DNA from 3 places in the Priestia sp. YIM B13490 genome. Region 1 is predicted to be linked to each of the others. Evidence: riboswitches for the same ligand, from Rfam matches in the RefSeq annotation. Region 1 holds a riboswitch; each other region holds the start of a gene.

Region 1 (4,226 bases):
TCTTGCTGCGGCATGTAGCCTACTTTTCCAAGCCGCTTTTCATAAGACTGTCCGTTAATCACGATATCGCCTTCACTCTGCTGTTCAAGACCTGTAATGAGACGAAACAACGTACTTTTCCCAGAACCGCTCGCTCCAACGATACTGACAAACTCGCCTTCTTTCACGTCTAAGTTTAATGATGTTAAAATCGGTTGATCACCGTTTTTGTACGTAAAACTGACGTTTTGAAAAGATAACACAGACTTATTCATGAATTGGCCACATCGCTTCGTTATAAGCCATATCCCAGAACATATACTCAAAACGCGTTGTATTTAAGAAAATTTCTTCGAGCTTTTCTAACTCCACTTCTGATTTGTCTGCAGTAAGTGAGTCGAATAAATTAATACACCATGTCGCTAGTTCTCCAAATTCTTCTGAGCTGTACATTTCAATCCACTCATGATAAAACTCATTGTTAGCTCCAGGCTTTTCACTGAGTTCTTTTCCTATTTCCCAATAGCTCCACATACAAGGCAAAAGAGCCGCCACTAATTCAGCTAATGTTCCGCTTTGACCAACGTGCAGCATATAGTGTGTGTATGCAAGCGTTGTAGGAGATGGCTGCGCTTTTTCTAATTCTTTTTCGCTGATTTCAAATTTCTTGGCATACTCACGGTGCAGGCTCATTTCTTCGTTTAATGTAGAATCCAAAAGTGCAGCAAATTTCCCCATCGTTTGAACATCAGTAGCTTTCATGGCTCCAATCGCAAATAATTTGGCATAATCAATTAGGTAAAGGTAATCTTGAATCATGTAAAAGCGAAACTTCTCCTTTTCAAGCGTTCCGTCTCCCATTCCCTGTACAAAGGGATGATTATGATTTTGACGCCAAATAGGCTGCAGCTTTTCGTATAATCGTTCACTAAATTTCATGATGATCACTCCTTATGCGTATGCAGCCACGTATAAATGAACTGCACCATCACTTTTGTATATTGAATAAGCTGATTCATATCTAATTGTTCATTCACAGCATGTGCATTTGCTAAATTTCCCGGACCGTAAATAGCTGCCGGAATTCCCGCATCAGCTAGCCAACCGCCATCTGTTACGCTAGTTGACACATCGATTGGGGGCTTTTTCCCTTCAATTTGTTCATGAGTATTTGCAAGCAGCTGTACTCCAGCATGATTTTCATCAATTTCTAATGACGGGAAGATTTCTCCTCTGTCTTCAATCATTGATGTGCCTCCCCATTCAAAGGTTGGCAGGTTATCTTTTAACCATGGATCTGCTTTTGCAATAGCTAAAATGTATTCTTCCACTTCTTTTGATACTTGGTCGTATGATTCATTGGGATAATAGTGAACGGTGATCCACAGCCTGCATTCATCTGCAATAAACGCAGCATGCCTTCCCCCTTCGATTACTGCTGGATTAATCGTATTTGTTCCCGGCAAAAATCCTGGATAGCTTTTTGTAACAGCCCAGTGGCGCTCCAATTCTTGCAGCCCTCCGATCACTTTTGCCATCTTCTCAATAGCACTCGCAGCTAACAGACCTCCTCCAGCATGAATCATACTTCGGCGTGTACCGTCATGATAGGTTTTACTGCTTTTTATCGTAATCCATCCCGTGATCACTCCGCCTTGACCTTGAATATGTAAATCACTCGTATCAGCAACAAGCGCAAAGTCAGCTGTATATCCTTTCTGACAGCATTGCAGCGTACCTGCCTCTCCCACTTCTTCTCCTACAACGGATTCAAAAATCAAGTCTCCCGGCAGTTCGATTCCTGCTTCTGTTAAAAGCTGGACTGCAAATAATGCTCCTGCCAAGCCGCCTTTCATATCAGCAACTCCGCGTCCGATTATCATGTTGTCTTTTACCACAGCTTCAAACGGATTTGTCTCCCACTTTTCATTTTCTTGTACCTCAGCTACATCCATATGCCCGTTAATAATTAAGCTTTGATAGTCAGCTGATTTTTTCCCTTTTAGCGTGCCCACTACAATAGGATCGTTGCAATATAAATCCCACATATCGATGGAAAAACCGCAGCTTTTAAGGAAATCTGCTACGTAACGCTGCGCTTCATGAGAATTTCGTGCAGGAGGCGCCGGCGTTTTATATGAAACAAGCGTTTTTACTAACTGGATTAGCTCCCCTTTGCGCTCCTCTACCTGTTTGACAATCAAATCAATTGTTTCTTCCATGTATGACACCTTCCTTTACGCATAAAAAAACACTTCTTTCGCAGGAAAGAAGTGTTTTTGTTTATATACAAAAAATTATTATAACGAGTTCGTAAGGAAATACCATACAAAACATCCATTACAATACCTCTTTCCTACGCTAGTATTACCTAGTTCAGGTTATAAGGGTTAAGACTTCTCGTCTCTCTCAGCTTAGAAAGCACCCCTAGTGGCGTTGTATCTCTATAAAATTAAACGATTATCATATGTTTACCTGTAATAGTTTTATCATAGTAAAGCGTTTTATTCAATAGAAAGGTTCATGATTCAGCAATGAAAATAGTTTCCTTTTTAGTAAAATAAAAAGCACACACCTTTTTTAAGCAGTGTGTGCTCTTTACTTTTATAAGCTTACTAGTTAGCGGCTTTTTTAAAAATACGCGGTTTTTCCATTTAGACAGTGACAAGCTCAAGTTTTTGCCCCGGTCTCACTAACGAAAGCAGCTCATGATCTTCTTCTATTACATACCCAATCACATTCACATTAGCATTTGCAGGCAAATTCGTTTTAGCTATTTGAACCTCTCCTCTGTAACGTCCGTAGCCATCATTGTCCATTGTAATTGCTCCCATTCTGCGCTCTACTGTATGAAATGGCGGCACTGGTTTTACAGATCGAGTATCAACTAAACGCAGAACGTCTTTTGATACATCCGGACGCACGCTGTACGTTCCCTCTATATGAGGTGAACGAATGCGCAGCGGAATAATACGGCTTTCTTGATATTGAACCAAACGCTTTAATAAACTTGAACCGGCGCATGGATCTCCAATATAAACCTCTGCTACTCCGCATCCGTATAAATCTACTGCAGAGGTAAAAGGACATCTATTACGGTCTGTTTCTCTAGTAGGAAGACCTTGATAAATAGGGCCTCTTTTTTCGTCTTCTCCAGGAATATAAGCGCAGACTGGAATCCGAAGTTCATTAAATAAATCTGTCTGCTGTTGAAAAAACGTTTCTTCAAGCCCTGTTTCAGGCCGCGGATAAAAATTATGCCATGCAAGCAGCTGATGATGATGAAGACCTGCAGATAAGAGTGCTTCAATTTCTTGTTTGGATAACGTACTTGCATTAACAGCAATATAAAATTCATTCGCAAGCGAAAGAGTTTCTTCTGCGCTAAAGCCATCGTCTAGTCTAATACCAGATACGCCAAGTGAAGATAGCGACATAAGGCTTTCAATACCTAAATGAACTGGCGTATGCTTAGATACGTCTGCATACACGCTTATTCCACAATCTCTAGCCACATGAAGCAAGTCTTTTGCCCGTTCAGCCAAATCTCCTTTTTCTTCTGGAATGTGAAGCGAAGTGAATGCACGTGTGACGCCGCACTCACTCGCTTCTATTAATTTTTCGGGGGCATCACTATCATTTAAATAAAACGAAATACCGATCATTCAAACTCCCTCGCCATTTCATCGTTAAATCCAAAGAAATAGGTACAAACAAAGCCTGCTGCATAAGCAACAACTAATCCAAGTAAATAAAGAAGAATTTGATGCGCATGAACTAAAAACGTAAGCGGTAAACCTGATACCCCCACCGCTACAGTTGCAATATGAAAGTGCGCCTGAAATGCTCCGCCGATTCCAGCTCCGAGACAAGCGGTTAAGAATGGACGCCCTAAAGGAAGTGTGACTCCAAAAATAAGCGGCTCTCCGATTCCAAGCAGCCCTGAAGGAAGAGCGCCTCCAATTGCTCGCTTTAAACGTTTTTTCTTCGTTTTGATATAAATAGCAAAAGCGGCACCTACCTGACCGGCTCCGCCCATTGCTAGTATAGGAAGAAGCGGATCATCTCCAATTGAATTGATAAGCTCTAAATGAACAGGAGTAAGACCTTGATGCAGTCCTGTAATGACAAGCGGCAAGAACGTTGCTCCTAAAACAAAGCCTGCTACAACTCCTCCAACCTCTAAAACTCCTAAAAGGCCTTTTGTGATTCCATCTGAAATCAAACCTCCGATTGGCATGAACACT
Region 2 (4,226 bases), on a different contig from region 1:
TCATTCCAGTTGCGGGCCCTTTTCTTATTTTGTTGCTGTTTCCCCGCCAAGATGTTAGAGAAGAAAAACTTTAAATAAAAGTCTTGCGTTCCATTCATTATTCCGTTATAATCATTTCTTGTACGATGAAAGTTGATTAATTAGAAAACATTTATATATCGGCATTTTATTTACATTTGTTATACATACCTGCGCTGTGCGTATACTCATGTTGTCTTAAACCTTTGAGTGTTAAAAGGGAGCTCAAAATTTAGCTGCAGATAGCACGCCCTTCTTGGGACGCTAAACCCAGCTATGAGGGCACCCACCTAGTAGATCTGGGTATTTAAGACACTTAGGGTTACGGCAGTGCGGGCTTATTTTTTAGTTAGCTGTAGCTAGCTTTTTTTATTTTTCATTTTACTAGTTTACATAATTATTTTATTGTTAACTTATATTTTTTTTAGACATGTATGTTTTATTTATCTTCGATTGAGGAACATAAAAAGTAATAAAGGAGATGGATAAAATGAATGAACAAAAAATTGCTAAAAAAGTAAACGAAGTATTAGAAGGAAATCGTGTAGGAACATTAGCCACAGTTGTAAACAACAAACCCCACTCTCGCTATATGACATTCTTTAGCGATGAAGATGGTATCGCTCTTTACACACCAACAAATATCAATACACATAAGGCAGAGGAAATCGAAGCCAATCCGAACGTGCACGTACTATTGGGCTACAGCGGCGAAGGATATGGCGATCAATACTTAGAATTATCTGGTACAGCTGTTCTTCGTACTGGTGATCAATTAAAAGGGCGTATATGGAACGATCACATGAAAGAATGGTTTGACGGTCCAAATGACCCTGAGTATGTTGTTCTTGAAATTACGCCGAACGAAATTCGCTTTATGAATGAAGGCGAAGAAACTCCTCAAACTGTTCAGCTATAATAAAAAAGCGCACACTGTGCGCTTTTTTTATTTTCTTACCGCTTCTTTCAATTGAGCTGCTTTTTCTTTTGGAGACGCTGCTAAGCTAATCGCGGTAATAATAGAAACGCCATCTGCACCTGCTTCTACTACTTGTTTGGCATTTTCAGGCGTGATCCCGCCGATTCCTACAATTGGAAAGTCAATATTCTGGTTTCGCACTTCTTCAATTAACTTTGTACCTTGCACTGCTTTTGCGTCTTTTTTTGTAGAAGTAGGAAAAACAGGTCCCATTCCTACATAATCCGCCCCGTCTTTTATCGCTTGCTGCAGCTCTTGTACATTATGAACAGAGACGCCCACAATTCCTTTTCCTATTTTCTCTCGAACAATATGAGCTTTTTCATCTTCTTGTCCAATATGAACGCCATCTGCTTGTAAGCGGATCGCTAAGTCCAGATCATCATTCACCACAAAAGGAACGCTGTGCTGCTGACAAATTTGCTGAAGTTCCTTCGCCAGCTGATATTTCGCTTCTCCTGTTAAGGCACCCTCGCCTTTTTCACGGAATTGAAACACGGTAACGCCGCCTTCAATTGCTTCTTTCAACACTTCTTTCGGCTCTTTTTTACAGTTATTGCTGCCCATTATAAAATAAACTTGCAGCAGCTTTTTGATTTCTTCATTTGTCATTTTCCGGCTCCTTTTAACGTTGATGTACTCTTGCATATGATTCAATATCCTGCCCAGATAAAAGATGAAGCTGATTTAACAGCTCAATTTGAAAGCTTCCCGGTCCTTCTTCACCTTTTTTCGCTGCGGCGATTTCACCTGCCACTCCGTAAAAACTTAAAGCAGCAACGCTTGCCTCGACATATTCTTTTTCTACAGCAGCGAAAGCTCCTATAATTGATGTTAGCAGACACCCAGTCCCCGTCACTTTCGTAAATAACGGGTGACCGTTGTCTACTGTATACGTTTTGTTTCCATCTGTGATTACATCTTGTTTACCCGTGATAACAATCACCGTATCTAATTTGTTCGCTGCTTTTTCAGCAAGTTCAATGACGTCTCCTTGCCCTTCTAATGAATCAACGCCTTTAATGAGCCATGACTCGCCTACGACATTCGCAACTTCAGCAGCGTTACCACGAATAACTGCCATATTTAATTCTTCTACAAGCTGACGTGCTACTTCTGTACGAAACGGTGTCGCTCCGGCTCCTACAGGATCGAAAATAACCGGCACGCCATTTTCATTTGCTGATTTTCCTGCTATTCTCATCGCTTCTACTTCTTGAGCCGTCAGTGTACCCATATTTAAGACAAGCGCTCCGGCGATTCGTGCCATGTCAGCCACTTCTTCCTTCGCATAAGCCATAACAGGTGAAGCTCCTAGTGCAAGCAGTCCATTTGCTGTAAAGTTGGTTACCACAACATTCGTAATATTATGAACAAGCGGACTTGTATCTCTTACTTTTTCTAATTGAGCTGAAATTTTACTAATATCCATGTTTTTTTCACTCTTTTCATTTAGTTTTAACACTGCAAAAAAAAGACAAAAAAGCACCTTGCATGCGCAAAGTGCTTTGGTATGTACTCACATTCCCTGCGCTGGCATTATCCAACAGGTTCAAATGGTCAACAGGCGTCCCTGTACTCTCAGCCTGCCCCGCGCAAGCTCCCATACTATTCTTGTTACGTTTAAAGTTTACTATTAACCTTTTTTATTTGCAACCATTTCACTGTTTTGCCGATAAAATAAAGCTTCTCTATAGGGTGAGTGGCGCTTTAAACCTTACACCATTCCTAAAAGAATAATCAATAGACCTCCAGTAAGCTACTCGAGGTCTTCAATTCCCTAAGAATTCTATCATTTTTTCCTTATGGTTATTTCTCTTGAACCGCTTGATTTCTCACAGCTGTTTTTCTGTCCTTCCCTGCTCTTAAAGATAAAAGAAAACAAAGCAGCAGTACAAGTGCAGCTGATACGTACGGATAATTAATGTTTATATCAAAAAGAAAGCCTGCTACAACGGGTCCAATAATATTCCCAAGACTTGTATAAGCAGAATTTAGTCCGGCTACATACCCTTGGTCGTCTTGTGCCATCATCGACATTTGCGTGCTGATTGCCGGACGTAAAATATCTGTTGCTAAAAAGACGATGAATGTCACAACAATAATAAGCCAGTACGTGTGCACAAACAGCGTAAGTAAAATAAAAAGTCCCGTCATCATCAAGCAAAACGAAATCACTCTTTTTTCACCAAACTTATTTAAAATCCAGCCAAAAATCGTAACCTGCACTACGGCCCCCGCAATAGAGCCAAACGTAATAACAAACGCAATATCTTTGGGCGTAAAGCTAAATTTATGATCAACAAATAGCGAAAAAATCGTTTCATAATTGGATAATCCAAACGATGTCACAAAAACAATAATTAAACTTAGAAAATAAGGTTCTTTATAGGAATTCATAAGCTGGAGTAGCAGCCGATCTTCTTTTGGATTCTCATTGTTTGAAACAGCATGATTTTGTACAGGACGAGACTCTGGCAAAACCAAAAGCGTAATCACTGCAGCCAAGCCTCCTGCTACTGCGGCCATATAAAATGGTACACGCATGCCGTATTCAGCTAAAAAGCCGCCGATACCAGGTCCAATAATAAATCCTGTTGTAATCGCCGCCGTCACATAGCCCATTCCTTTAGCACGTTCTTTAGCAGACGTCACGTCCGCTGTATAGGCCATAACAGCAGGCATAATGAGCGCGGCCCCGACACCGCCTAACATTCTTGATACAAATAATAAAAGAGGTGTACTCACTGAACCAAAGAACCATTCAGACAAGGCAAAAACAATCATTCCCGCTACAATAATTTTCTTTCTCCCTAACGAATCTGATAACCGACCCGCTAAAGGTGAAAACAAAAATTGAGTCAGTGAAAACACCGCTACTAAGAGGCCCATCACGCTGCCGTTGATATGAAGCTCCGTCATATATGTTGGCATAATTGGAATAACGAGACCGATTCCTGTAAAAATAATAAAAATGTTTAGCATGAGCAGCAAAATCGCCGCTCGATTTCTTAACAATAATGACATATAAACCTCCTGATTACAAAAATACTGAACGTTCGGTCTATAAAAATACAAAATAATGAGGGATTACTCATTACCGCAATAAGCATCCCCGATTATTTAAGAAGACCTTGCTATAATTCCATTTAAAAATACATCGATTGCTGAATGGTATAGCTGCAAGGCATTTTCCGTGTTCGTTTTTCGAGACATGCGGCTCATTCCA
Region 3 (4,226 bases), on a different contig from region 1:
TACTTTTTTCCCTAAATAAGAGCTATATGTCACCATGCAAGATAATCCCACGCAAAGCGAGAAAAACGACTGACCGAGCGCATAGAGAACAGATGACCCTGTAATGGCTGAAAAATCCGGTTTCAAAAAGAACTTTACTCCGTCCATTGCTCCGTCTAATGTTAAAGAACGCACCACGATAATGATAAAACAAATAAATAACAGCGGCATCATGTATTTATTAGCACGCTCTATTCCTTTTTGTACGCCTTTTGAAATAACAAACACTGTAATTAATAAAAACAGCGCCTGTGCACCTAATACTACATAAGGTTGGCTAATGACGGCATTGAACAACGGACCGTACTCTTTTCCGCTTAGCATACCGGTTACGCTCATAATCGTATATAAAATCACCCAGCCGCCAACGACGCTGTAAAAGGAAAGCAAAACGACACAGCTTAGTACTCCCAGCCTGCCAATCCATACCCAAGCGGATTTTGGAGCAATTGCCTTATAAGCACTAATCGCTTCTTTCCCCGTATGTCTTCCAATGATAAATTCTGCCAACAGAAGCGGCAATCCAATAAAAATCGTAAATAAAATAAACAACGCAAAAAACGCTCCACCGCCACTGGTTCCCGTTACGTATGGAAACTTCCATATCGCTCCTAGACCAATTGCTGCCCCAGCAGATGCTAAAATAAAACCGAGGCGTGAAGACCACTGATTTCCTTTACTCATATAATGTTACTCTCTCCTCTTCTAAACTCAAAACTCACCTGATTAGTACTGTACCATAAATGCAGAAGAAAATCATTCCCGTTTTACTTTTTTCTATAAAACGATATCTATATAGAATAGAAAAAATGAAGAAGCAGCTGCTTCTTCATTTTAAGGTTGGTGTTTCTATTCAAAATTTATTCTCTGTACGAGGATTCATCTCCACGGTAGGCTTCTTGATTTGAAATTTCTTCAATATGCATATGCCCTTCTCTCTCTAAACGAAGGACCGTACGCTCTGCATCTTCATAACTCTCGCACGTCACTTGTTTATATTCCATATCATCTTTATCCGTGTAAGCGACTAAATATGTTTCCATTTTAACTCCTCCTAATATAACCTGTATGTAACGTATGTTGCCTTTTTCGTTTATTTCTAAACATATAGGCTCCAAACATAAAGCCTAGCATACTATAATAGCGGAACTTCAATTTAAAAAAGTTGAATTTTTCATTATGCACCGATGCAACATGGAGGTTACACTTATGACATTTATTTTATCATTCGTACCAATTGTTGTTCCTTTTGGTATTTTAATTAGCTTAATTGCTTTTACAGCTGCTTTTTTACAATCAAAAGAGCATCATAAAAAGCTCTAGCTTACAAAAGCTAGAGCTTCTTTTTAAAAACGTCTATAGCGTTTAATCAATCCCACAATAATGGCAATTGCTAATAAAACAACTGAAATGATGACAGTAATGACAATTGGCTGATTTCCACTTTGCTTCACTGCAATGGCAATATAAGCCCAAATAAAAACAAGCGGATAAACAGCGTCTCGGTTTTTTAATGTAAACATGATGCCCAGCACAGCTCCTACCAGCAGCATAATAATCGTCCATGCTAACTCGTTTAAGCCAAGCAAGTGCTGTATTCCATTTGCTTGAAATATGACAAACACATTGACAATAGTCGCAACAGAAATCCATCCAAGATAAAGCGAAATCGGCAGACGCATAAACCATGTCGTCATTCGAGAATGCTGAATAATGGAATACACAATCATTAATGTGCCTAGAATAAAGAGCATAACTAAAAGAGATAACTTATAGTAATCGTTTTGGAAAATAAAGATCCACGCACTATTTAACAAACAGTTTAGAAAAAACCAAATGCCGATACGTGCATATATTTCCTTTTGATCTTCTCTTGCAAAAAATTGGCGTATAACCCAAATGGTTAATAATAAATAAATAACGCCCCAGATAGCAAAAGCATAACCCGCTGGTGTAAACAACGTAGGAACTTGCGCAGAAGCTTCTCCCGTTGTTTTGCCTCCTATTGGAATGGCATTTGCTAAATAATTCACAAGCAGTGTAATAGCCAAGCCTACTGTATTTAATACAGCATACAAACGAAATTTCGCCATTTTGTTCTCTCCTTTCTTCTATTTATATGGGAGTGTTTCGGAGACGAAAACGGCTCTTCCCTTCATTAATACCTCTTCTTCCCTAAAAATATGCATTTTTAAACAAAAATGATTAAAAATAGCTTTAAGAAATTTCCTCTTTAAGAAAGAAAAGCGGTTAGCACACAATTTCCCATAACGCTTTCTATTTTTCAGAATATATGGTAAGTTAAACTTAGATTAATAGGAAGTCCACTAGGGGTGCCACCGGCTGAGACAAGTTTTCTTGATCCCTTTGAACCTGATCTGGCTCATACCAGCGTAGGAAAGTGGCAATGTTCAGTTTTTACTGTCCTTTGCCACTCCGTTTATAAACGGAGTGTTTTTTATTTCCTTTATGTGCTTGTTTGTGACTTCCTCATATTAAAGGAGGATTTTGATGTCATTTTCATCTCAATTAAGACAAGAAGCAAACTATATTTACGAAGCCATTTTTAACCATCCTTTTATTAAAGGAATTGCTGAAGGAAACGTGCCAAAAGAAGCGCTTATTCACTACGTTTCTCAAGATTACGAATACTTAACAGCATTTGTTCGCATTTACGGCGCTGCTTTAACAAAATGCCGCACGCGTACCGAAATGGAAGCCTTTAATGCCGGCATTTCTACGGTATTACATAGTGAAGTACACCCTCACAATAATTTTTGTGAAGTAGCAGGCGTACGTTATGAAGACCTTCACACTGAGACGCTTTCACCGACGGCCAGCCACTACATTAACCATATGACAAGTGTTGCGCATACAGGCAGCTTAGCAGAAATCATTGCAGTGCTTCTTCCATGTCCATGGACGTACGTTGAAATTGGCCAGCGCATTACAGAACAAGTAAATCCATCTCCTTCTCATCCTTTTTATGAATGGATTCAGTTTTATAATAATGAAGAAATGAATGGCACAACACAATGGTTTTGTAACAAGCTTGATGAACTCGCCGAACAAGCTACTGAAGAAGAACGTAACCGTATGAAAGATCACTTCATCAAAAGCTGTGAACTGGAGTATTTATTTTGGGAAATGGCATATACCCAAGAAAAATGGCCGCTTTCTCAGCTTTCACTTTCAAAATAACGAAAAAGCCTCCTATCAGGAGGCTCTTTTATTTCAATAGTTTTTTGATCATTTTCAAGCTTTGTTTTTCCGAAGGATAGCGGAATGACAAATCAAACTTGGTTGTTTGAGACAGCATGCTTTTAAAATGAGTGAATGTCTGAAAGCTGTCTTTTCCATGATATTGACCCGTGCCGCTTTCTCCCACTCCGCCAAACGGCAAATATGGCGTAGCGATATGCATAAGCGTATCGTTTATACAGCCTCCTCCAAATGAAAGGCGCTCCGTTATCACGTTTTGCACATCTTCACTTTCTGTAAATAAGTAAAGAGCTAACGGCTTAGCTTTTTCTTGAACTTTATGAATGACTTCGTCTAGTGTTTCATATTCAATCATAGGAAGAATAGGCCCAAAGATTTCTTCTTGCATAACATCTGATGTCCAGCTTACTTCACTTAACACCGTAGGTTCTATTGTTAGCGTGTTTTTATTGTACCCGCCTCCAACTATAGCATTTCCGTTTTTTAAAAACTCAACTAGCCGAGTAAAATGACGCTCACTGACAATACGGCCGTAGCGGTCGCTTTCAAGTGGATTACTACCGTAAAATTGAGAAATTGCTTCGCGAAGTTTCTCTACAAGCTGCGCTTTCACTTTTTGATGCACGAGCAAATAATCAGGAGCAACGCACGTTTGGCCTGCATTCATCCCTTTACCAAACATAATTCGCTTCGCTGCAAGATCTAGGTTTGCGTCTTCATGTACAATGCACGGACTTTTTCCGCCTAGCTCAAGCGTGACTGGAATAAGCTGCTTCCCTGCTTCTTGCATAATAATTTTCCCTACATTTACACTTCCCGTAAAGAAAATATAATCAAGCGGCTGTTTTAAAAGCAGGCTCGTCGTGTCTACAGCGCCTTCAATCACCGTCACAAATGCTGGGTCAAAAGCTTCAGCCAGTAATTCTTGTATAACGCGAGATACGCTAGGCGTTAATTCAGAAGGT

The links. A riboswitch is a leader RNA that binds a small molecule or an ion and turns the genes downstream of it on or off. The one in region 1 is predicted to bind thiamine pyrophosphate.
Region 2: it holds a riboswitch for thiamine pyrophosphate, as region 1 does, so the genes downstream of both, thiM (hydroxyethylthiazole kinase) here and ACFX4R_RS08635 (acetylornithine deacetylase) in region 1, are expected to answer to the same signal.
Region 3: it holds a riboswitch for thiamine pyrophosphate, as region 1 does, so the genes downstream of both, tenA (thiaminase II) here and ACFX4R_RS08635 (acetylornithine deacetylase) in region 1, are expected to answer to the same signal.

The regions. Positions count from the first base shown of each region.
Region 1 is NZ_JBHZOT010000002.1:642,087-646,312, forward strand. It holds gene ACFX4R_RS08625 (ABC transporter ATP-binding protein) at 1-254, opposite strand, end outside; gene tenA (thiaminase II) at 247-918, opposite strand; gene ACFX4R_RS08635 (acetylornithine deacetylase) at 924-2,201, opposite strand; TPP riboswitch at 2,316-2,418, opposite strand; gene ACFX4R_RS08640 (MupG family TIM beta-alpha barrel fold protein) at 2,634-3,644, opposite strand; gene ACFX4R_RS08645 (PTS transporter subunit EIIC) at 3,641-4,226, opposite strand, start outside.
Region 2 is NZ_JBHZOT010000003.1:333,945-338,170, reverse strand. It holds gene ACFX4R_RS11615 (hypothetical protein) at 1-74, shown strand, start outside; RNA gene ssrS (6S RNA) at 184-361, shown strand; gene ACFX4R_RS11605 (pyridoxamine 5'-phosphate oxidase family protein) at 509-937, shown strand; gene thiE (thiamine phosphate synthase) at 965-1,609, opposite strand; gene thiM (hydroxyethylthiazole kinase) at 1,623-2,429, opposite strand; TPP riboswitch at 2,506-2,614, opposite strand; gene ACFX4R_RS11590 (MFS transporter) at 2,807-4,024, opposite strand; gene ACFX4R_RS11585 (TetR/AcrR family transcriptional regulator) at 4,121-4,226, opposite strand, start outside.
Region 3 is NZ_JBHZOT010000003.1:318,666-322,891, reverse strand. It holds gene ACFX4R_RS11530 (sodium-dependent transporter) at 1-723, opposite strand, end outside; gene ACFX4R_RS11525 (hypothetical protein) at 900-1,082, opposite strand; gene ACFX4R_RS11520 (TspO/MBR family protein) at 1,386-2,132, opposite strand; TPP riboswitch at 2,359-2,456, shown strand; gene tenA (thiaminase II) at 2,551-3,240, shown strand; gene ACFX4R_RS11510 (aldehyde dehydrogenase) at 3,269-4,226, opposite strand, start outside.